Regions from separate parts of the Stenotrophomonas sp. 57 genome, predicted to be linked through region 2. Evidence: riboswitches for the same ligand, from Rfam matches in the RefSeq annotation. Region 2 holds a riboswitch; the other holds the start of a gene.
What was found. A riboswitch is a leader RNA that binds a small molecule or an ion and turns the genes downstream of it on or off. The one in region 2 is predicted to bind cobalamin.

Region 1 (11,804 bases), 280 kb from region 2:
CAGCTGTTTTCGCCGATTTCGTTCGGCCCCCTGACCCTGTCCAACCGCATCGTCATCTCGCCGATGTGCCAGTACTCCGCCGAGGACGGCCGCGCCAGCGACTGGCACGCCATGCACCTGGGCAACCTGGCGCAGTCCGGTGCCGGCCTGCTGATCCTGGAAGCCACCGCCGTCGAACCGCGCGGCCGCATCAGCTGGGCCGACCTGGGCCTGTGGGACGATGGCACCGAAGCCGCGCTGGCACAGGTGCTGGCCAGCGTCCGCCGCTGGTCGCCGATGCCGTTGGGCATCCAGCTCGGCCACGCCGGCCGCAAGGCCTCGGTGAACCGGCCTTGGGACGGCGGCGGCCAGCTGCCGGCCGACGATGCCCGTGGCTGGGCCACGGTGGCGCCGTCGCCGCTGCCGTTCCATGCCGCCGATCCAGCGCCGCAGGAACTGGACGAGACCGGTATTGCCGACGTCATCGCCGCCTTCGCCGCCAGTGCGGTGCGTGCCGAGCGCCTGGGCTTCGAACTGATCGAGCTGCACGCCGCGCACGGTTACCTGCTGCACCAGTTCCTGTCGCCGCTGAGCAACCGCCGCACCGATGGCTACGGTGGCTCGCTGCCCAACCGCCTGCGCCTGCTGGTGGAAGTGTTCGACGCGGTGCGTGCGGCAGTGTCCGACAAGGTCGCCGTGGGTGTGCGCATTTCCGCCAGCGACTGGGTCGATGGCGGCTGGGATCTGGTGCAGAGCGAGGCGCTGGCGCAGGTGATGGACGCGCGCGGCTGCGATTTCCTGCATGTCTCCAGCGGCGGCCTGGACGAGCGCCAGAAGATCACCGTCGGCCCGGGTTACCAGGTGCCGTTCGCGGCGGCGATCAAGGCCAAGGTGCGCATGCCGGTCATCGCGGTGGGCATGATCACCGAACCGGAACAGGCCGAATCGATCCTGCGCCATCGCCACGCCGATGCCGTGGCGCTGGCGCGCGGCATCCTCTACGACCCGCGTTGGCCCTGGCACGCCGCAGCTGCACTGCGCGAGAGCGTGGTACCGGCGCCGCAGTACATGCGCTGCGAGCCGCGCGACGCGCGTGGCGTGTTCAAGGCACGCTGAAGCTCACACCCGCCAGGCCGGCGCCATGCCGGCCTGCAGGTGTTCGAACAGCGCGCGGATCTTGGCGGTGAAGTCGCGGCGGTCGCTGACGCAGAAGTAGACCTCCATCGGTTCCGGACGCCACGCGGTGTCGGCGCCGAACACCGCCTGCAGGCGGCCATCGCGCAGGTAGGGATCGGCCACGAACGCAGCCAATCGAGTGATGCCGGCACCGGCCGCCGCCAGCGTCGCCAGCGCATCGATGTCATCGCAGACCATGCTCGGTGGCAGCGCGGCGTCCACGCGTCGGCCGTCCTTCAGCAGGCCCCAGCGCAATGGCCGGCCATCGGTGGGGAAGCGGTGCAGCAGCCCGCGATGACCGCCCAGGTCGGCGGGTTGCCGCGGGGTGCCGTGCGCGTTCAGATAGGCCGGCGAGGCACAGAACACGAACGGTACGCGCGCCAGTTGCCGCGCGACCACGCCATCTTCCAGCTGTGCACCGATGCGGATGCTGGCATCCACCGCTTCCGGCCCATGTTGCACGGCGCGGTCGGTCAGGCGCAGCTCCAGCTGCAGTTGCGGGTAGCGCTGCTGCAGCGACGGCAGCAAAGGGGCAAGCACGTGGCGACCGAAGGCGCTGCTGCTGGCGATGCGCAATGGCCCGGCCGGTTCGATGTCACCGGACGTGACCATCGCCTGCGCGCGCGCCAGGTCGGCGTCGATGTGGCGCACCTGGGCCAGGTACAGCGCGCCGGCCTCGCTGAGAGCCAGCTGCCGCGTGCTTCGGTTCAGCAACCGCACGCCCAGATGGGCCTCCAGCCGGTTGATGTTCTGGCCGACAGCGGTGGCGCTGATGCCAAGGATGCGGGCCGCGGCGGCAATGCTGCCGGTCTCTGCGGTGCGGGTGAAGCTGCGGATCAGTTGCAACAGGTTCATGACCAACCAGCTTGCCACGGGTACACCCAAGTATCGCTTGGGACTGAACCAAGCAGGTCGGTTGCATCCGTGATCATCCGGCCGCTGGGCAGGGCGCTGGCCTACACTGGGGCGATGCGCCCCGATTCCATCCTTACCCTGTCCTGCCCCGACCGTACCGGTATCGTCTACCGCGTGTCCGGCCTGCTGTTCGACCATGGCTGCAACATCCTCGACGCCCAGCAGTTCGGTGACGAGGAAAGCGGCCGCTTCTTCCTGCGCGTGCACTTCGACCGCGATGCCGGGCTGCCGCTGGACACGGTGCACACCGCCATGGCCACGTTGGCGGCCGACTTCGGCATGGACTGGCAGCTGCACGACGGCCGCCGCCGCGCACGCCTGCTGGTGCTGGTCAGCAAGCAGGGGCATTGCCTCAACGATCTGCTGTTCCGCGCCCACAGCGGCCAGCTGAAGGTGGATATCGCGGCAGTGGCGTCCAACCACGCCGACTTCGCGCCGCTGGCCGCGTCCTACCAGGTGCCGTTCCACCACCTCCCGGTGACCGCCGAAACGCGCGCGGTGCAGGAACAGCAGATCATCGACCTCGTCGAGCGCGAGCGCATCGACCTGGTGGTGCTGGCGCGCTACATGCAGATCCTGTCACCCACGCTGTGCCGCGCGCTGGCCGGACGTGCGATCAACATCCACCACAGCTTCCTGCCCAGCTTCAAGGGCGCGCAGCCGTATCACCAGGCGCACGCGCGCGGGGTCAAGATCATCGGTGCCACCGCGCACTACGTCACCGAGGATCTGGACGAAGGCCCGATCATCGAACAGGACGTGGCCCGCGTGGACCACGCGATGGCACCGCGCGAACTGGTGCGGCTGGGAAGTGATACCGAATCGCTGGTGCTGGCACGCGCGGTTCGCCGCCATGTGGAGCACCGCATCCTGCTCAACGGGCACCGCACCGTCGTATTCCGGTAGGAGCCCTTCTGTAGAGCCGAGGCATGCTCGGCTGCACTTCGGCCCAAGGCCGTGCATCTGACGGATGAGCCGAGCATGGCTCGGCTCTACAGGGCAACTCAGATGATCGCGATCCCTGCTTTGCCCAGCGCCTCGCGCACCATCGCATCGTTGGCGTCGGTCACCGGTCGGGTCAGCTCCCACAGGAACTTCACCCGGAAGCCGGACTTCACTGCGTCCTGCGCGCTCCACAGCACGCAGTAGTCGCGGGCCAGGCCGCACATGTGCACTTCGCGGATGCGGCGCTCGTGCAGCCAGCCGGCCAGGCCGGTCGCCGGGCGCTCGCCATCGGGACCGTGGTTCTCGCGGAAGGCGCTGTATGAATCCACCTGCGGGCGCGTGCCTTTGCGCAGGATCAGGTCGGCGGCGGTCCAGTCCACGCCCGGGTGCAGCGCGGCGCCGTCGCTGCCCTGCACGCAATGGTCGGGCCACAGGGTCTGTGGCTGTGCGTGCAGCAGGATGGTCTCAAACGGACGCTTGCCGGGGTGCTGGCTGGCGAATGAGGCGTGGTCGGCGGGGTGCCAGTCCTGGGTGGCCACCACCGTGCGATAGCGGCGCTGCGCCAGCAGCCCTGCAATGGGTGCCACCAGGGCATCGCCCTGGTCGCAGGCCAGCGCGCCACCGGGCATGAAGTCTGGCTGCAGGTCGATCACCAGCAGGGCGACGTCGGCGGGCAGGGCGGTCATGGCAGGTCCACTACAACGCAAAGGGGCGACCAGCGTGGCCGCCCCGGCGGCACAGGTCAATCGCCCTGCGGCGTCCCAGCGTCCTGCCCGTAGTACAGCAGGCCGATCTTGATCCGCTCCCGGCCGTTCTCGCGGCGATGGCGGTTGGCATCGCGCAGCGAATACACGCAGCCGCAGTACTCCTGCTGGTAGAACTGCTCGCGCTTGCTGATCTCGATCATGCGGCTGGCACCGCCGCCCTTGCGCCAGTTGTAGTCCCAGTACTGCAGGCCCTCATAGCGCGACGCGGCACGGATGCCGCAGTCGTTGATCTGCGCCATGTTCTTCCAGCGCGAGATGCCCAGCGAAGAACTGATGGTGTCGTAACCGTGTTCGTGCGCGTACAGGGCGGTGCGCTCGAAGCGCATGTCGAAGCACATCGTGCAGCGGATGCCGCGCTCGGGTTCGTTCTCCATGCCGCGCGCACGGCTGAACCAGTTGTCGGTGTCGTAGTCGCAGTCGATGAACGGAATGCCGTGCTGCTCGGCGAAGCGGATGTTCTCCTGCTTGCGCAGCTCGTATTCCTTCACCGGGTGGATGTTGGGGTTGTAGAAGAAGATCGCGTAGTCGATCCCGGAGGCGGTGATCGCCTCCATCACTTCGCCGGAGCAGGGTGCGCAGCACGAATGCAGCAGCAGGCGCTTGCCGTCGGCGGGCAGTGTGAGGGCGGGGCGTTGTAGCTCGGTCATCGTCGGGTACCGCATGGACCGCCGGCAACGGCGGTGGCCCATGCATCGGGCGGGGAAACGGGTCTGGCCGGATACCGTGAAAAGGACGCGCGCGGCCGCCTCGCCTGCACGCGCAGGACAGCGGCGGCCCCGGCACCCTCCCCGCGGAGAGTCCAGGTCGAATCAGGGGACGGTCGTGTCCCCCGGCCGGGGCCGGTATTCGGGCTGATGGACACGGGCCGAAGCCCACCTACTACCTGCCGCTTCCCAGGCGCGAGCCCAGTGCTGTTGGCAGGATTCGTTTCCATTCACCGCTGCGGGGCAGCTCCGGAATGGGCGCGTGAGGCGCCTTCACCGGATTCCCGTTTAAATCCCTCCCCGCGCGTGAACGCCTGGAGGGATACCTTCGGCGCGCCCACGGTGGACGGGTTGCTGGCCAGGGTCAAGGGGGGGCAGAGCCCGTTGCGCTGCAACGGGATCCGATCCCGGCGGAAGGAAGGGGTCGGATCCCGCTGCCACGCAGCGGGCTCTGACCCCGGGCGGGACATGCCTTCAACGTCCCGCCGCCGCACGCGCGCGGATGTCGTCCAGCCGCTGGTCGTGCAGCAGGCGGCCGTTCTCCCACACGGTCACCATCGCATCCTCGAATCCCGACGGCAGCGTTTCGTCACCGCTGGCCGGCAGTGGCACCGTATGCAGGCTGCCATCATCCAGGCGCCGCAGCAGGCGCATGCGGCCACGCTTGCTGGTCTTGCCGGCGTCGGTGACCGGGTCCTTGTAGACGTCAATCCACTCACCCTCGACCCGCGCTGCCGAGCACTTCAGTGCGAACTTCTGCGTATCGCGGTCCAGCCGCTGCAGCAGCGCGCCACCCATGCCGAAGGCTATGTTGTCGGCGGCGTAGCCGTCGTCGGTGATGCGTTGCAGGATGGCGCAGATCGTATCCGGGTTGATGCCATCGCCCTGGATCAGCCGCACGTGGTTGAGCACGCGGTAGCCCTTGCCGTTGATCGTGTGGCCAAAGGCCTCGTCCAGCCGGCGCAGGCTTTCGGAAACCACCTCCACCGGGTCGCCCGAGTCGGGGCGGATGACCAGGGTGGCGCCCGAGGCGATCACTTCATCACGCAGCGTCGTGCCCCAGTGCTCGCTGATCGCGCGGTAGATGTCATAGCTGTCCGACACCACCGCGACGATCGCACCGGGCTTGCCGAACTGGCGCAGCATGTTGCGGTAGGCGTCCACCTCGCGCTCGCGGCCCCAGCTGGTGATGGTGCTGTGCTCGGCGGCGGGAATCGAATAGCCCGCCATCGGCGCGTGATAGTGCGCGCGCGCCAGGCACAGCGCCGAGACCGTATCGGTGCCGAGGAAGTTGACCAGGTGCGCGGCACCGCCCAGCGCGGCCGATTCCAGGCTCGAGACACCGCGCGCACCGAAGTCATGCAGCTTGAACGGCAGCTGGCCCTGCGGGTCGTCGCTGGTCTGCTGCAGGAAGCCGGCGATGGTCTGCCGTGCATGCCAGCTGATGGTGGCCACGGTGACCGGGTACCACACGCGCAGCAGCAGCGTTTCCAGATACGACGGGACCCAGAACGCGGCGGGATCGGTCGATTCAATGGTCATCAATGCCTGGTGGGTAGGCACCACGCTGCCCTCGGGCACGGCGCGGATGCGGACCGGCAGATGGCCGCCGAGACGGTCGACGATATCGCGCCAGCCGGCCTCGTTGAAGGGTTCGCCATGGGCGGCGAATACCGCAGCGGCGTCGTCGATGTCGGCGTGGGTGACCGGCCGTGCCAGGGCGTCCTTGAGGATCGCCTGCAGGCCGAAGAACACCGTGCGGTCGTGCAGGCCGCCACGCGATTCAACATAGAAGAAGGTGGCATCGGTACCCGGCGGGTACTGCAGCCAGTGGCTGGCCTTGTAGCTGTCGGTGTTGAGGAGAAGATTATCGAGGTAGTGCATGACGGAAGCTCCTTCGCGTCGAGTGACACCAGCGGTCTATCCGCCAGTGGGGAGGCCGGGCCTGTCAGCCGCGGCCGAGGAAATACTCCAGGATGTGCAGGTGGTCTTCGAACAGCTGCGGGCCCATCTCCAGTGCTTCACTCACCGGAATCCAGCGCGCCTTGTCGGCGTCGTCGCCGCCGCGCACCGCCGGCAGTTCACCGGCCGGGAATTCGAAGTGGAAACCGTGGGTGATGGTGCGGCCGCGCTGGCTGCGGTCGGGGTGGTCGAACACCTGCTGGCTCTTCAGTGAGCCCTTCAGCACCGGCAGCGGAATCTTCAGCCGGGTCTCTTCGCGCAGTTCGCGCAGGCAGCTGTCGAGCAGGCTCTGGTCCTGGCCGACGAAGCCACCGGGCAGCGCCCACAGCCCCTTGCCGGGCTCCGAGCGGCGACGCACCAGCAGCACGTGGCCCGAATGCACCACCACCGCATCGGTAGTGACGAAGGTGGGCGCGTAGGGCGCGTCCTTCCAGGCGGCCTTGTACTGTTCGATGAAGCGGTACTCGGCCACCAGCTGGCCATACGCGGGCGCGCTCTTCCGGAAGGCCTCAAGCATGTCGTACACCGGTGCCGGCACATTGCCACGCAGCATCAGCAGCGCACCGTGGAAGTCGACGTCGCCGGCTTCGAACAGGTAGCGCCGTAGCTCGGTGGCCGACAGGGTGGCGGTGTGCTGCACGTCCACCAGCGGCCACTGCGGGAATTCGCGCAGGTAGTAGCTGGAGGCGTCCTTGTCCATGCCGATCAGGCCGACCTTGGCATCGGCGGCGGCGCCGTCGTTGCGCAGGGCCTCGGCCACCTGGCGCTGCACGTTGGCGATCCACTGGGCCTCGTTGTAGAGGTGGTCGCGCAGCGGGCGGATCAGCAGGCGGTCGGTGTGGCCATCGAGGGCGGCCTGGATCATCACGGCACGTTCGGCCACGGTCCAGGGATTGCGCAGACTGCGGGGGGTATCGGCAGAACCGACCAGGAAGATCAGCTTGCGGGTCCGGCTCAGGGCCAGGCGGGCAACGGCGGCGTGGCCGTTGTGGAAGGGCTCGAAACGCCCGATGAATACGAGATAGTCGAATTCCATGAGAATCCCTCATGTCGTTGTGGCAGCCGCGGGTCTGTCCCTTGGCTTGGTGCTGATGCTACGCCGATGGTTGTGGGGGTCAAGTGTTGTGGGTTGCCGGCAGGGCTGCGCCCTGCACCTGCCGAGGCACGTCAACGTCAACTTCAGAAGCTGGGATTCCGCGGGTTGGCGGGGTGGGTCCGGTTGAGGGGGACGCTGCAAGTACGTCCCTGTAAGCTCGGTCGCCGCTTGCTTGTGTGCGCTGTCCTGCGCGCACCGCAAGACCGGGGTTGGGCGTCCTGCCCAACCCGAGAGAGGCATGCCTCGGGCCCATGCGGCTCACGCCCCCTCAACCGGCCCCACCCCGCCTTCGACAGATTTCTGCGGTCTGTCGGAACGGCACGGGGTCGGATCCCGTTGCAACGCAACCGGCTCTGACCCCATTGCTAGGGCGCTGCGAGGTAGCGCTGCCAGAGGTGGTTCACCAGCTGCATCTCCGGGTCGTACTGGCGCTTTCGTTCAACGAACGCATTCCACTGCGGGTACGCGCGCTGGAACTGGTCGCGTGTGGCGTGCGGGCGGTAGGGCAGGTAGTACCGCCCGCCGCTTTCCACTGCGGCGTCGATCAATGCGCGGGTCCAGCGCGTGGACATCGTGTCGCCCCACGGGTGACGGCGCTGCTTGTGGTACAGCACGAAGCAGAACACTTCTTCGTTTGCCCACGTCATCAAGGCGGTCGTATCCGCCGGCGCGTGGCGGATCGATACGTTCAATGCATCCACGCGATGGTGCTGCAGGATCGCGGCCATGCGCGTGGCGAAGGCCTGGAAGCTGCGCACGGGGATGAAGTATTCCTGCAGCAGGTAGGTCGACATCGCGCGCGTGCGTGGTTCCAGCGCGGCCACGTCCAGGCTCGCTTCCAGGTTGCGATGGATCACGCGCGCTTTGGCAATCTGCTGCTTCACCACTGAGCTCTCGCGCAGCTGCGGGCCGCCGGGCAGTTCGGTGACGGCCCAGATCATGTTCTGCTCGTGGGCATAGCTCGCACCCACCGGTATCAGGCGCCGGGTGTCGGTCAGCGCTGCCGTGCTGCGCCGCCAGGTCACGGTCACCGGTGCATCGAAACGCGGCGGAATGAGGTCGGCGTTGTGCATCAACGCATCGCTGCGCGACGCCACGTTCTCGCGGAACCACTGCGGGTAATCGGCCAGCGCCACCCGCTCCATGTGCCGCGCCATGCGGTCGTTGCCGGCCAGGTCCAGCTCGACTTCGCTGACCACGCCGATCAGGCCATAGCCACCGATGACGGCGGCGAACAGCTCCGGGTGCTGCGTGCGCGAGGTCTCGACCACCTCGCCGGACCGCAGCACCACCTGCAGCGCACGCACGGTGGAGGCGATGCTGCCGCTGCCGACGTAGCGGCCATGGCAGTTCACCGACACCGAACCACCGACGGTGAAATTGCTGAAGCTCTGCATCACCTTCACCGACAGGTTGTGCGGGTCCAGCCATTCCTGCAGCGTGCGCCAGCGCATGCCGGCCTGCACGCGCACCGCCTTGCGCGCGACGTCCAGCCACAGCAGGCGGTGGCTCGGCGTCAGGTCCAGCTGCAGGGCGCCGGCCGCACTGGTCTGCCCGCCCATGCTGTAGCGGCCGCCGGCCACGCAGACCATGCCCCGGTGCTGCTGCAGGGCGGCCTGCAGGTCGGCCGTGTCGGCAACGGCCCGCACCGCGGCCACGTCGGTAGGCTCCAGCTGGCTGATGTCGTTGGCCACGGCCGTGCCGCGCCGGGTACAGGCAGTGGCGGCAGTGGCGGCGGCACAGCCTGCGATGAACGCGCGACGGGTGGTCATGGCAATCCCTGCATGAGTGTCCTGGGTGCAGTGTGCCCCGGCACGGCGGGAGCGGCCAGTGGCCCTTCCGTGGGTGGGTTCTCAGGCTGTGAGAAGCCTTCGCGTCATACTGCATCCGTAGCGTCGGGTGGCATCTCAGGCACAGTCAGCGGGGGCAGGGTAGTGGCAGACAAGTACTGCGATCTGGTCATGAAAGGCGGCATCACCAGCGGCATCGTGTACCCCAATGCGGTACTGGCGCTGGCGCGCGAGTATCGGTTCAAGAGCATCGGCGGCACTTCGGCCGGCGCCATCGCTGCGGCGGTGGCGGCTGCGGCAGCGTGTGGTGATCGCCGCCAGCAGGCCGGCGAACATCTGCCTGGCGATGCCGGCTATGGTGGGTTGTCGGCGGTATCGGCGCAGCTGTCGCGGCGCGGCTTCATCTACAGCCTGTTCCAGCCCGCACGCGGCGCACGCGCGGCCTATCGGCTGCTGGTGGTGCTGACCGGCAATGCCAGCCTGCCGCACAAATTGCTGTGCCTGGCCGTTGCCGTGTTCGAGATCGCGCCGCTGGAAGTGCTGGTGTCGCTGGCGCTGCTGCTGGGCCTCGGCTGGTGGGGCGGTGGTTGGAGCGGCGTGGCCGCCACGCTGCTGCCGTCGCTGCTGTGTGCGTATGGTGCGGGTGTGGCCGGTGCCGCGCTGCGTGTGGCACGCGTGGCGAGACGCAATCTGCTGGGCCTGTGCAGTGGACTCGGCCGCGATGCACGCACGCCGGCACTGACCGAGTGGCTGCACGAATGCCTGCAGCAATTGTCCGGCAAGCCGCTGGATGCACCGCTCACTTTCGCCGACCTGCACGACGCGCCGCGCTATGCCGGCGAGCCGGACAGCCCGCATGCGATCAGCCTGCAGATGATCACCACCTGCGTGTCGCACAACGAGCCGCGTACGCTGCCGCTGGGCGGCGCGCAGTTCTGGTTCCTGCGCGAGGAATTCGAGCAGCTGTTCCCGGCCAGCGTGGTGCAGTGGCTGGTGACACAGGCCGGGCCGCCGCTGGAGGTGGAAGGGCGGCAGTACTACCACCTGCCGCCGGGCCCGCAGCTGCCGGTGCTGGTGGCCACACGCATGAGCCTGAGCTTCCCGCTGCTGATCAGCGCGGTGCCACTGCACGAGCCCTCGCGCCGCGAGCGCCGCTGCGAACCCACCGCACCTGCGGCCGACCCCGAGCACAACGTGGCCGACAGCATGGAAGGGCTGACCAGCGCCGGGCAGACCTGCGGCCCGGTAATCACCGCGTTCCGCATCTGCTGGTTCTCCGATGGAGGCATCAGCAGCAACTTCCCTATTCATCTGTTCGACGCCGCCCTGCCACGCTGGCCGACCTTCGCCATCAATCTGGTCTACCCGCAGCACGCCGAAGCGGTGAGCCAAGGCAGCGGTGGCCGCCAGTCGCTGGAACACGCGGTGTTCCTGCCCACGGAGAACCGCCACGGCTGGCAGCGCACCTACCAGTCGATCGCCACACCGCTGGCAGCCGCCGAGCTGGGGCGCTTCCTGTTCGCGGTGGTGGCGACCATGCAGAACTGGCGCGATCTGCTGCAGGCACGCGCGCCGGGCTACCGCGACCGCATCGTGCACGTCAGCCTGCAGGGCGACGAAGGTGGCATGAACCTGGACATGCCACAGGAGGTGCTCACCCGCATCGCTGACAAGGGCAGCCTGGCTGGTGCGCGCTTCTGTTCGTTCTCGTTCGAGAACCACTACTGGATCCGCTGGCGCAACCTGGCGTCGGCCTATCAGCGTTACACGCTGGAGGTATCGCGCACCGATGACCCGGCGCAGCAGGTGCTGGCCTATCGTGCGGCGTACTCGATGGTTGCCCGCGGTGAACCGTCTCCGCCCTCGTACAAGCTGGGCTCGGAAGACAAGCGGCTGGCCTCGCAGCAGCTATGGGGCTTGATGGTCGAACAGGGTCGCAGCTGGGAGGACCTCGGCCCCGACCTCACCGACGGCGCACCGCGCCCGCTGCCGCAGATGAAGGTCACGCCGATCTACTGACCGGGTAGCAGATCCACGCGTGGCGTGGATCAAGCGTGTCGACCAAGGTCGACACCTACCCACAGCAGCAAAGGATGCCGTGTTGACAGCTCGCGGAGATCTGTCGAAGGCGGGGTGGGTCCGGTGGCGGGGGTGTCCGCGGCATGGATGCCGCGGCCAAGCCCCAAGGACGGGTCTACGGCGTCCCCCGCTACCGGACCCACCCCGCCATCCCACAGAAAGCCCGCTGTTGCTTTTGCTGTTGCCTTGGATTGAAGCAGGTGCAGGGCGCAGCCCTGCCGCCCCCCCCTACCTCCCCGGCAACTGCGCGAACGCGCGCTGCATGCAGTCCTCGCGCGGGCACACCCGGCAGCCCGGCCCGATCGACACCGAATTGCCCGGGCTCTGCACGTCCAACCCCAGCGAATACACCAGCCGCTCGGCATGCTGCAGGTCGCAGCCCAGCGCCACC
Region 2 (11,804 bases):
GGCCGACCATCTGCTGGCGCCGTTCCAGCGCGTGGGTGCGCGGCTGAGCGCCCGCGCTGATGCGGCCGACGCTGCCGGGCGTGGCGGTGCCTGGACCTCGCTGCTGATCGGCATCGCCACCGGCCTGCTGTGGGCGCCGTGTGCCGGGCCGATCCTTGGCCTGGTGCTGACCGGTGCTGCGCTGCACGGCGCCAGCGTCGGCACCAGCACCCTGCTGCTGGCGTATGCGTTGGGCGCCATCACCGCGCTGGCGCTGGCGGTATGGGTGGGTGGCCGCGTGTTCCGCGCGCTGCAGGCGCGGCTGGGCCTCGGCGATGTGCTGCGCAAGGTGCTGGGCGTGGCGGCGCTGCTGGCGGTGGTGGCGATCGGCCTGGGCTGGGATACCGGCCTGCTGACCCGCCTGTCCACGCTCAGCACCGCGCGCATCGAGCAGGGCCTGCTGGATGCGGTACCCGGTGCGCAACCGGCGGCACCGCCGTTGATGATGATGGCCGGCGCCAATGTCGGGGCCGATGCACCGCTGCCAGTGGAAGGCACCCTGCCAGCACTTGATGGCGCCACCGGCTGGCTCAACAGCCCGCCGCTGAGTGCACAGCAGCTGCGCGGCAAGGTGGTGCTGGTCGATTTCTGGACGTATTCCTGCATCAACTGCCTGCGCGCGATGCCCTTCGTGCACGAATGGGAACGTCGCTACCGCGACCACGGCCTGGTAGTGATCGGCGTGCACACCCCGGAGTTCGCCTTCGAGCGTGACCCGCGCAATGTCATGAAGGCGGTGCAGCAGCTGAAGGTCGAGTACCCGGTGGCGCTGGACAACCAGTACACGATCTGGCGCGCGTTCAACAATCGCTACTGGCCAGCGCAGTACTTCGTCGATGCACAGGGCAACATCCGCGGCCACCAGTTCGGCGAAGGCAACTACGCGCGTTCGGAACAGGTGATCCGCCGCCTGCTGACCGAAGCGGGCCAGACCCATCTGCCGCCCCCGGCCGACCCCGCCGCAGCGGACCTGCAGGGCGTCGCCGCGCAGGCCGACATGGGCAACCTGCGTTCGCCGGAAACCTACCTGGGCCACGCCCGTGCCGAGCAGTTCGCTTCACCCGGTGGACAACATGCGGATACCGCCTTCGACTACGCGCTGCCCACCACGCTCGCGTTGAACCAGTGGGGCCTGTCCGGGCGCTGGACCGTCACCGACGAGGCTGCGCAGCTGCAGCAGGCCGGTGGCCGCATCGCCTTCCAGTTCCATGCGCGCGACCTTCACCTGGTGCTGGCGCCGGGCCAGGAAGGAAAACCGGTGCGCTTCCGCGTGCTGTTGGATGGCAAGCCGCTGCCGGCTGCCGATGCCGGCAGTGATGTCGGCGCCGATGGCAGCGGCGTGGTCAACGAGCACCGCCTGTACCAGCTGGTGCGCCAACGCGGCACGGTCGGCCCGCACCGCTTCGAGATCGAGTTCCTCGACGCGGGCGTACAGGCCTATGCCTTCACCTTCGGTTGAACCGGGAGGACACGATGAAACTCTCCTTCGAACAGGGCATTGCCGCTGGCGTTGCCGGATTGGTGGCCGCGGCACTCATCGCCGGTGTGCTGTTGGTTGACCACGGCGCCATCGCGGCACCGGTCGACGCCAGCGCGCAGGCCAAGGCGCTGCCAGTACCCAGCGGCGATGCCGCGTTCCGCGATGACGCCACCCACGCCAGCGTGGTGTTTGCCGGTGGCTGCTTCTGGGGCGTGCAGGGCGTTTTCCAGCACGTCAAGGGCGTGAGCAATGCGGTCTCCGGCTACATCGGCGGCAGCGCTGCAAATGCGCGTTACGAACGGGTCAGCAGCGGCCAGACCGGCCATGCCGAGGCGGTGAAGATCGACTACGACCCGCGCCAGGTCAGCTACGGGCAACTGATGCAGGTGTTCTTCTCGGTGGCGCACGACCCGACCCAGCTCAACCGCCAGGGGCCCGACCACGGCAGCCAGTACCGATCGGCGATCTTCACTGACGACGCCCGCCAGCAGGCTGCCAGCCGCGCCTACATCGCCCAGCTCGGCCAGGCCGGCAGCTACCGCGCGCCGATCGTCACCCAGCTGGTCAGCGGCCAGCGCTTCTACCCGGCCGAGAGCTACCACCAGAACTACATGACCAACTACCCGCAGGCGGCCTACATCCGCTACTACGACGCGCCGAAGCTGGCCGCCCTGGCCAGGCAGTTCCCGGCGCTGTACCGGCGCGATGCGGTGCTGGTGCCGATGCGCTGACGGCTTTTCCCCCGAGGCTGATCGGTGCTTGGGCTGCTCTTCTGTAGCGCTGAGCCCACGCTCGGCTGCTGTTGGCGGAAAAGCAGCATGGGCTCGGCTCTACACAAAAAAAAGACGCACGGCCATCCAGCCGTGCGCTTGGAAAGTACCGGCCGTGCCCCGATCAGGCCCAGCCGACACCGCCATGCTAGGCTCGCCATCATCATGGGTACAGCACCAGATGGCGGGATGTTCGATGGATACAGATGACCACAGCGCGATGATCCCTCCCCGCTACCAGCGGCTGTCCGATGAACTGGCCGAGGCCATCCACGGCGGCCGGCTTCCAGTAGGCAGCCGCCTGCCGTCGCTGCGGCAGATGGCATCGCAGCGCCGGCTCAGCCTGAACACGGTGATCGCCGCCTATCGCCAGCTGGAGGATGCCGGGCTGGTGATTCCCCGGCCCAAGGCCGGCTTCGAGGTCGCGCCGCGGCTGTCGGTGCCGGAACGGTCGTTGCGCGATGTGCCCTCCGCGCCCACCGCACCACTGCAGCAGGTACTGATGGCGCGCGTGCTGGAAGCACAGCGCCGCCCGGGCGTGATCGACCTGGCCTTCGCCGGCCCGCGCGGTCGCCAGTTCTACCCCGGCGCGCAGCTCGCCAGGCACACTGCCCAGGTGCTGCGCCACGGCCAGCAGACGGTGGAGACCTACGCGCGCCCGAATGGTTCACCACGGCTGCTGGCGCAGATCGTGCGCCGTGGTCCGCGCATGGGCCTGCACACCCACGCCGAGCGCCTGCTGCTGACCCACGGTGCGATGGAAGCGCTGCAGCTGGCGTTGCGTGCAGTGACCCAACCGGGCGACGCGGTCGGCATCGAAGCGCCGTCCTACTTCAATCTGTACCCGTTGCTGGCCAACCTCGGCCTGCAGGCCATCGAACTGCCCACCCACCCGCAGCACGGCCTGGACGTCGACGCGCTGGATGCGATGCTGGAGCACACGCCACTGGCCGCGCTGGTGGTGATGCCGACCGTGCACAACCCGCTGGGCTGCACCATGCGGACCGCCGACAAGCAACGTCTGGCCGAGCTGGTCAACGCGCGCCAGCTGCCGTTGATCGAGGATGCGGTGTACGCAGAACTGCAGTTCTGCGAGCCGCCGGCGCCCTTGCTGAAGGCGTTTGATCGCGACGGCTGGGTGATGGTCGTCGGCGGCTTCTCCAAGACGCTGGCACCGGATTACCGCGTCGGCTGGCTCGATGGTGGCCGCTTCGCCGAGCGCATCGCGCTGCTGAAGTTCCAGTCCACCGGTGGCGAGCCGCAGCTGCTGGGTGATGCGGTGGCGGCCTATCTGGAAGCCGGCAGCTACGAGCACCATCTGCATCGCATGCGTCGCCTGTATCGCGAACAGGTCGGACGGCTGCGGCAGCTGGTGGCCGAGCACTTCCCGGCCGGCACCCGCGCCACTGAACCGCAGGGTGGATTCCTGCTGTGGCTGGAACTGCCGGGCGTGGATACGCGCGAGCTGTTCGAGCGTGCATTGAACGAGGACATCGTGTTCATGCCCGGCCAAATGTATTCGCGTGGCGCGCGTTACCGCCATTGCCTGCGGCTGTCGTGCTGCCAGACGCTGGACGCGCACGTCATCGGCGCGGTGGAGCGACTGGGCGCGATTGCGCGGGAGCTGGCGGCGCGCCAGCTCCTGTAGAGCCGAGCCTACGCTCGGCTGCCCTTCGCCAATGGTCCCCCACTGAGCCGAGCATGGGCTCGGCTCTACAGTAGGCAGGTCAATCGAGCAGGTGCGTGCTCAGGATCTGGCCATCCGCCCCCGGAAGATTGGGCAGCCGCCCCCAGCACGGCATCGGCAGGCGCTGCTGCAGCGTGGCCACGTTCTCGTCCTGGCGCTGCATCGCCGGGTCGATGTGGTTGCCGATCCAGCCCAGACAGTCCACGCCGCTGGCCTGCAGTGATTGCGCAGTCAGCCGCGCGTGGTTCACGCAGCCCAGCCGCATGCCCACCACCAGCAGCACCGGCAACTGCAGCGCACGCACCAGATCGAGCTGATCCAGCGTGGCCGAAACCGGCGCCAGCCAACCGCCCACGCCCTCCACCACCACCACATCGGCCTGCGCACGCAGTCGTTCGAACGCAGCCACGATCGGCGCCAGTTCAACCTGCACACCATCCTCGGCAGCAGCCAGCTCCGGTGCCAGCGGCTGCCGCAGCGCGTACGGGTTCAGATCCGCGTAGTCCGGCACCGGCCAGCTGGCCGCCTGCAGCGCCAGCGCGTCTTCATTGCGCAGGCCCTGCCCCAGGTCCTCACTGCCGCTGGCCACCGGCTTCATCCCGACCGCGCGCAGCCCGCGCCGGCGCAGCGCATGCAGCAGGGCGGTACTGGTGGCGGTCTTGCCGATCCCGGTATCGGTGCCGGTGACGAACAGGGCGGGCGGCAGCGTGGCGGGCAACGGCATCGAAGGGCTCCAACAGGGCAACAGTGTGTGCATTATCGCCGGCCCGGCGCGCTTGCTAGACTGCAACCATGTTCGCCAATGCCTCGCTCACCGGCAGCAAGCCGGAACAATACGCCCAGCTGCTGGAACAGGCCCGAGGCCTGGTCTACGGCGAGTCCGACCGCATCGCCAACGCGGCCAACCTCTCTGCACTGGTCTACCACGCCCTGCCCGACCTGAACTGGGTGGGCTTCTACCTGTACGACGGCAAGGAACTGGTGGTCGGCCCGTTCCAGGGCCTGCCGGCCTGCGTACGCATCCCGCTGGACAAGGGCGTGTGCGGCGCCGCCGCCACCCAGCGCGTGACCCAGCGCGTGGAGGACGTCGATGCCTTCCCCGGCCATATCGCCTGCGATTCGGCCTCGCGCTCGGAACTGGTGGTGCCGCTGCTGCGTGGTGATGAACTGATCGGCGTGTTCGACATCGACAGCCCGAAGGTCGGCCGCTTCGACGCCGAGGATCAGGCTGGCCTGGAAGCCATCGCCCGCGTGTTCGTCGAGGCGTTGGGATGAGCGCACCGAAGCTGCGCAACATCGGCCCCAAAAGTGCAGCCTGGCTGCGCCAGGTCGGCCTGCGCAGCCGCGACGACCTGGTCGCGATCGGTGCGGTCGGTGCCTTCGTCAAGGTCAAGCGTGCCGGCTTCAAGCCCAGCCTGAACCTGCTGTACTCGCTGGAAGGTGCATTGCTGGACTGCCACTGGCAGGAGCTGAGCGAGCCGCAGCGCGATGCGCTGGTGCAGGACTATGAAGCGCGTATCGCCGCGCATCCGCTGAAGGCGGCCGGCCCGGCCTCGGGCCCGGTGCATGAGCAGCGCTTCGATGCCGGTGATGACGCTGAAGACAGCGTTGACGAGGGCGCGGACGAGGATTGAGCCGCGCCCTTCTGTAGAGGCGAGCCCACGCTCGGCTGGCTTTTCTGATCGAAGTGCAGCCGAGCATGGCTCGGCTCTACCAGAGCAGATCAGGGCTGCTGCAGCTCCAGCAGCTCACCCACCAGCCCGACCTCACCCCGCTCCAGCCACACCCGCAGGCGCGTGCCGTGGTCGATGCGCAGCGCCCAGCAAAGCGACATCGGCAGGCCGCAGACCTGCGACAGCACCATGCGCAGCGGGCCACCGTGGCTGACCACCAGCGTCGGCACCGGGTCATCCTCGTCAAGCAGGCGATCCAGCGCGCGCGCGATGCGCCGCTCGAAATGCCCCCAGCTCTCGCCGTTCGGCGGCGGGAACGCATGCGGATCGGCGTGGAAGGCCGCCACTGCGTCTTCCGGCAGGTCGAACAGCGACTGCCCGTCCCAATCGCCGAAGTCCAGCTCTTCCCATTCCTCGTCTGCTTCCACGTCCAGCCCGCGCGGCGTGGCCAGCGCCATGGCGGTGTGCAGCGCACGCAACCGCGGTGAACTGATCACCCGCCCCCAGGGCTGCGCGGCATAGGCCTCGATCAGTTCCTGCGGCAGGCCAGCCAGTTGCGGAGGGTCGCTGCGGCCATCAAGGTATTCATCACGGCCATTGCCGGCATGGCGGACCAGGTCGAGGATCATGCGTGCGTCCCGGACGGGCAACGCAGGTACAGCGGAAAACGGGCGGACATCGGCAACGGCACCACGGGATCGAGCAACCATTCTAAAGGCACGGCCGAAGCAGTCGAGCAGACGCGACGCAACGGGACTGCCTGCGATGCCGTAGACTGCGCCCACTTCCAGGTGACCTGCGGCCACGGCCGGCAGGTTGAAACGGGAAGCCGGTGACGCGTGATTCCACGCCAGGCCGGCGCTGCCCCCGCAACGGTAAGCACGTCAGTTCCAGGCAACACCGCCACTGTGCCACGGGCATGGGAAGGCGCCTGGACGGTGGCCTCGCGCCACCCGGCGGCAAGCCCGGAGACCGGCCCGGAAGCCTCAGGTCGCGATGCGGTGGGCATGGCGCTGGATGACCGCAGCCCATGCTGCGGCATCGGCGCGTGCCTGCCTTCGCGGCTCCTCCCCTTCGCCACGCGGGCGTGCGTGGCACCTGGAGTCCCCCATGAAGCTGCAGTCCCGAATGCTGTCCCTGGCCGTGCTGGCCGCCCTGCCCGCGCTGGCACAGGCCAACGAGGACACCACCGCGCTCGACCAGATCCTGGTCACCGCTACCCGCACCCCGATTGCCCTGCAGGACAGCATCGCGCCGGCACAGGTGATCGATCGCGCACAGATCGAAGCGAGCCAGGCGACCTCGCTGCAGGAGCTGCTGCGTGGCCGCGCCGGCATCAACCTCACCAATGCCGGCGGGCTCGGCAAGCAGAGCTCGCTGTTCCTGCGCGGTACCAATTCCAGCCACACGGTGGTGCTGGTCGATGGCGTGCGCATCAACAGCGCCGACCTCGGCCTGGCCATGTACCAGGACCTGCCACTGGCGCAGATCGAACGCGTGGAAATCGTGCGCGGCCCGCAGTCGAGCCTGTACGGCGCCGACGCCATCGGTGGCGTGATCCAGATCTTCACCCGCCGCAACCAGGGCGATTTCGCCCCGCATTTCCAGCTTGGCGGTGGCAGCAACGGGCTGCGTGAAGCCAGCGGTGGCATTGGCGGTGGTACCGAGCGCGGCTGGTTCGGTGCCGACATCGCCTACCAGCATTCCGATGGCATCGATGCCTGCCGCGGCTCGGCCACGCTGTTCGCCGGCTGTTTCGCCAACGAGCCCGACCGCGACGGCTACCGCAACCTGTCCAAGAGCCTGCGCGGTGGCTATACCTTCAACGAGAAGTGGAACGTGGAAGGCAGCGCGCTGCGCGCCGACGGCAGGAACCACTACGACGGCTACTACAACTACTCCGAGACCCGCCAGCAGGTGCTGGCCGGCAAGGTGCGCTACACCCCGTCCGAGCGCCTGGCATTCACCGCAAGCGTCGGCCGCAGTGACAACGAGTCGGACAACTTCGGCGACTTCGGTGCACGTGGCAGCGCACAGACCCACCGCGACAGCGCCTCGCTGCAGGGCGATATCGGCGTGGCCGAAGGCCAGCTGCTGAGCGCAGGCGTGGACTGGAGCGAAGACAACCTGGATGGCAGCAGCGCGGGTTACCTCGTCGACAGCCGCCGCAACACCGGCGTATTCGTGCAGTACCAGGGCCGCTTCGGCCGCCACCAGCTGCAGGCCAGCGCGCGCAACGACGACAACCAGCAGTTCGGCAACCACGCCACCGGCAGCGTTGGCTGGGCGATGGAACTGGGCCACGGCCTGCGCGTCAATGCCAGCTATGGCACCGCGTTCAAGGCACCGACCTTCAGCGACCTGTATGACCCGTGGAGCGGCGTGCCGACGTTGAATCCGGAGAAGTCGAAGAGTGCCAACCTGGGTGTTTCGCAGCAGGGCCAGGGCTGGCATTGGGGCCTGGACGTGTATGAAACCCGCGTCGATGATCTGATCACCTACGATGCGGCGACCTTCAGGATGCAGCAGGTGGAGAAGGCCCGCATCCGCGGTGCCGAACTGACCGGTAGCCTGCTGCTGGCCGGCTTCGACATCAACGCCCAGCTGAGCTACACCGACCCGCGCAACCGCACCGGCGGCAGCACCCAGTTCGACAACTGGCTGCCTCGCCGCGCGCAGCAGACCGCGCGCCTGGACATCGACCGCCGCTTCGGCGACTTCCGCGCAGGCCTGACCGTGCAGGGTGCGGGCAAGCGCTACGACGATGCCGCCAATGCGGTGAAGGTGGGAGGTTACGGCACGCTGGATGTGCGCGCCGAGTACGCGCTGACGCCGTCGTGGTCGCTGCTGGCGCGTGCCGCCAACGTGTTCGACCGCAGATATGAGACGGTGGCGTGGTTCAACCAGCCGGGTCGTGAGTACCAGTTGAGCGTGCGTTACCAGCCGAAGTGAAGGAAGGCGCCGGGCATTGCCCGGCGCGTTTTCCATCGACGCATGGCGTCGATCTACTGTAGAGCCGAGCCCATGCTAGGCTCATGCATTCAAGCAGCCGAGCGTGGGCTCGGCTCTACCCCGGGATACCGGCGGTCAGTCCCGGCAGTTCACGCAGGTCATCGATCACCGCCACCGCATGCGCGGTGGCCAGGTCCAGGCCGCGCGGATAGCCGTAGCGCACCAGTGCGATCGGCATGCCGGCATCTTCGGCGGCGCGGTAATCGGTCAACGAATCACCCACCATCAGGCAGGACGCCACCGGCAGCCCGAAGTGCGCTGCGATATGGCGCAGTGGCTCACCGCTGGGCTTGCGCTGCGGCAGTGAATCGCCCCCCAGCACCAGCGCGAACGCATCATCGATACCCAGATACTGCAACAGCGGCGGCACCAGCGCTTCGGGCTTGTTGGTGCAGATGGCCAGCGGAACAGCACGTGCACGCAGCTGCGCCAGTGCTTCGCCCACGCCATCGAACAGGCGCGGGCTGCGCAGCAGGCACTCACGGTAGTGCACCATGAACACCGGCATCACCTCGGCCAGGTCCACCTCGCGGCCGGCGGCCTGCAGCGACTGTTCGACCAGGCGACGCACACCGTCACCGATCCAGCCCAGCACGGTGGCCTCCGGCACGCGCGCCAAGCCGATGTCCTCCAGCGTGCGGTTCAGTGCTTCGGCGATATCGGCAGCGCTGTCGACCAGCGTGCCATCGAGGTCGAATACGACCAGCGGATAGGGATACGACAAGGGACGGCGCCTGTACAACGTGGGGCCGTCCATTGTACGCCGCCCTTTTTCTACTGGATCCGCCTCAGCCGATCCGGCGTGCGCGGGTGGCCAGGAAGGTGGGCAGGTAACGGTCGATCAGGAAGCGCGGCCGCGGCTGCCAGTCTTCCATGAAGCGATCGATGACGAAGCCGGCATCCAGCTGCCCCCCAATCAGTTCGGTCAGGCTGTGGCCGAAGGTCAGCGCGTCACCACGGGCCAGTTTCGCCTCGCGTTCCGCCGATGGCAGATCTTCCAGATCCGAATAGGGAATGGCGTACTGCGGCCGGATCAGGCCCTGTGCATCCAGCTGCGGATCACGCGCGCCGACGAACAGCACCGGGTTGTAGAAACTGGCCATCAGCATCCCGTCGCGCGCCAGCACGCGGCGGCATTCGGTCCACACCGGGCGCACGTCGGGTACGTACAGGTTGGAGATCGGATGGAACACCACGTCGAAGCTGTCGTTGGCGAATACGTGCAGGTCGCGCATGTCGCCCTGCACGGTGCGCAGCTGCAGGCCGTCGCGCGCAGCGACCCTGCGATCCTGTTCCAGCTGCCCGTCGGACAGGTCGAACACGGTGACGTCTGCGCCGGCCGCCGCCAGCACGGGTGCCTGCTGGCCACCGCCCGAGGCCAGGCACAGGATGCGGCGGCCGCGCACATCACCCAGCCAGTCCAGCGGCAGCGCGCGTGGGGTCAGGTGCACCTGCCAACGGCCTTCGCGCGCGGCGGCAATGGTTGAGCTTTCCACCGGGCGCGACCATTCGCGCACTTCGCTGGCCTGGCGGTCCCAGGCAGCACGGTTGTGGTCGATCAAGGCCTGTCCATGGTTCATGTGTTCTCCTTGCCCGGTGGGCGCCAATCCAGATCCTGGAAGGCCGGGCTGGCGAAACACTCGGCCAGGTAGTCCAGGAATCGCCGCATGATAGCGGGCTGCTGGCGCCGTGACGCGTACACGGCATGAATGCCGAGTTCGTCCAGGCTGAATCCGGGCAGCAGTTCGATCAGTTCGCCGGTGCGCAGCAGCGGCGCCACCTGGTAGGTCGGCAGCATGGCGATACCGGCACCGGCCCGCACTGCCTCCAGCAGCAGCGAAGCCTCGTTGGCGCTGATGTTGCCGCCCACCGCCACCGACAGTGAACGGCCATCGCGGTGCAGCTGCCACAGGCTCTTGCCCACGTAGTGATGGGTCAGGCAGTTGTGCGCGGCCAGGTGTTCCGGTGCGGTGGGCGTACCGCGTGCCTGCAGGTAGGACGGCGTCGCGCACAACACCGAGCGACAGGTGGCCAGCCGTCGCGCAATCAGGCTGGGGTCGATCTGGCGGGCGATGCGTACGGCCAGGTCCACGCGCTCTTCCACCAGGTTCACCATGCGGTCGACCAGCAGCAGTTCGATGCGCGCCGCCGGGTGGCGTGCGACGAAACCTGCCACCGCCCGCGCCAGGTGGGCCTGCCCGAACGACACGCTGGCGGTCACCCTCAGCGTGCCGTGCGGCTCGGGATCGTCGCTGGCCAGTTCGCCCTGCAGCGCCTCGCCGATGGCCAGCATCTGCCGGAAGCGCGCCAGCGCCGCCTCGCCGGGGCCGGTCAGGCTGACCCGGCGCGTGGTCCGGTGGAGCAGGCGCGCGCCCAGCCAGCCCTCGACCTCGGCCAGGTAGCGGGAGACCATCGCCCGCGACATGTCCAGCACCTCGGCGGCGGCGGTGAGGCTGCCACGCTCGGCCACCTCGACAAACACGGTCATGGCGGTCAGTCGATCCATCTGCTCGATTCCTGCAACAAACAAGCGCGTTATACGCTGTTTTTCGAGCGACTGCAGCGGCCTAGAGTGGCCCCATTCCCACCCCACACCGCCCCACGGAGTCCTGCCATGAAGATCGCCCTCGTTGGTTCCACCGGCAACATCGGCCGCCAGATCGCCCGCCACGCGCTGGCCAACGGCCACGAACTCACCGTCATCGTGCGCACCGCGCAGGACCTTCCGGCCGAACTGGCCGGTGCCCATCCGGTGATCGCCTCGCTGGATGACCAGGATGCGCTGGTCGCTGCCATCGCCGGCCACGACGTACTGGCCAGTGCCTACGGCCCGCGCCCGGGCGATGACATCGGCCGCGTCGGCGAGGTAGCCGCGCAGTTGGCCGCCGCCGCGCGCAAGGCCGGTGTACCGCGCCTGGTGGTGGTGGGTGGCGCTGGCAGCCTGGAAGTCGCGCCGGGCGTGCAGCTGGTCGATACCCCCACCTTCCCGGAGGCCTACAAGCCGTACGCGCTGGCCCATCGTGAAGCCTTCAATCGCCTGCAGGCGGTGGACGACCTGGACTGGACGTTCTTCTCGCCGGCCGCCGAAATCGGCCCGGGCGAAGAGCGCGGCCAGTACCGCGTGCAGCCCAAGGCCTTCCTGG

Region 1: it holds a riboswitch for cobalamin, as region 2 does, so the genes downstream of both, QP512_RS01120 (epoxyqueuosine reductase QueH) here and btuB (TonB-dependent vitamin B12 receptor) in region 2, are expected to answer to the same signal.

Annotation. Positions count from the first base shown of each region.
Region 1 is NZ_CP127407.1:255,336-267,139, forward strand. It holds gene QP512_RS01100 (NADH:flavin oxidoreductase/NADH oxidase) at 1-1,095, shown strand, start outside; gene QP512_RS01105 (LysR family transcriptional regulator) at 1,099-2,010, opposite strand; gene purU (formyltetrahydrofolate deformylase) at 2,125-2,976, shown strand; gene pncA (bifunctional nicotinamidase/pyrazinamidase) at 3,075-3,701, opposite strand; gene QP512_RS01120 (epoxyqueuosine reductase QueH) at 3,758-4,429, opposite strand; cobalamin riboswitch at 4,602-4,819, opposite strand; gene QP512_RS01125 (nicotinate phosphoribosyltransferase) at 4,961-6,370, opposite strand; gene QP512_RS01130 (bifunctional nicotinamide-nucleotide adenylyltransferase/Nudix hydroxylase) at 6,435-7,490, opposite strand; gene QP512_RS01135 (FAD-binding oxidoreductase) at 7,910-9,316, opposite strand; gene QP512_RS01140 (patatin-like phospholipase family protein) at 9,506-11,353, shown strand; gene QP512_RS01145 (short-chain fatty acyl-CoA regulator family protein) at 11,642-11,804, opposite strand, start outside.
Region 2 is NZ_CP127407.1:534,890-546,693, reverse strand. It holds gene QP512_RS02460 (cytochrome c biogenesis protein DipZ) at 1-1,498, shown strand, start outside; gene msrA (peptide-methionine (S)-S-oxide reductase MsrA) at 1,513-2,250, shown strand; gene QP512_RS02450 (PLP-dependent aminotransferase family protein) at 2,486-3,937, shown strand; gene bioD (dethiobiotin synthase) at 4,017-4,700, opposite strand; gene QP512_RS02440 (GAF domain-containing protein) at 4,769-5,251, shown strand; gene QP512_RS02435 (TfoX/Sxy family protein) at 5,248-5,610, shown strand; gene QP512_RS02430 (histidine phosphatase family protein) at 5,700-6,278, opposite strand; cobalamin riboswitch at 6,422-6,645, shown strand; gene btuB (TonB-dependent vitamin B12 receptor) at 6,760-8,601, shown strand; gene gph (phosphoglycolate phosphatase) at 8,717-9,385, opposite strand; gene QP512_RS02415 (class I SAM-dependent methyltransferase) at 9,450-10,241, opposite strand; gene QP512_RS02410 (LysR family transcriptional regulator) at 10,238-11,167, opposite strand; gene QP512_RS02405 (NAD(P)H-binding protein) at 11,276-11,804, shown strand, end outside.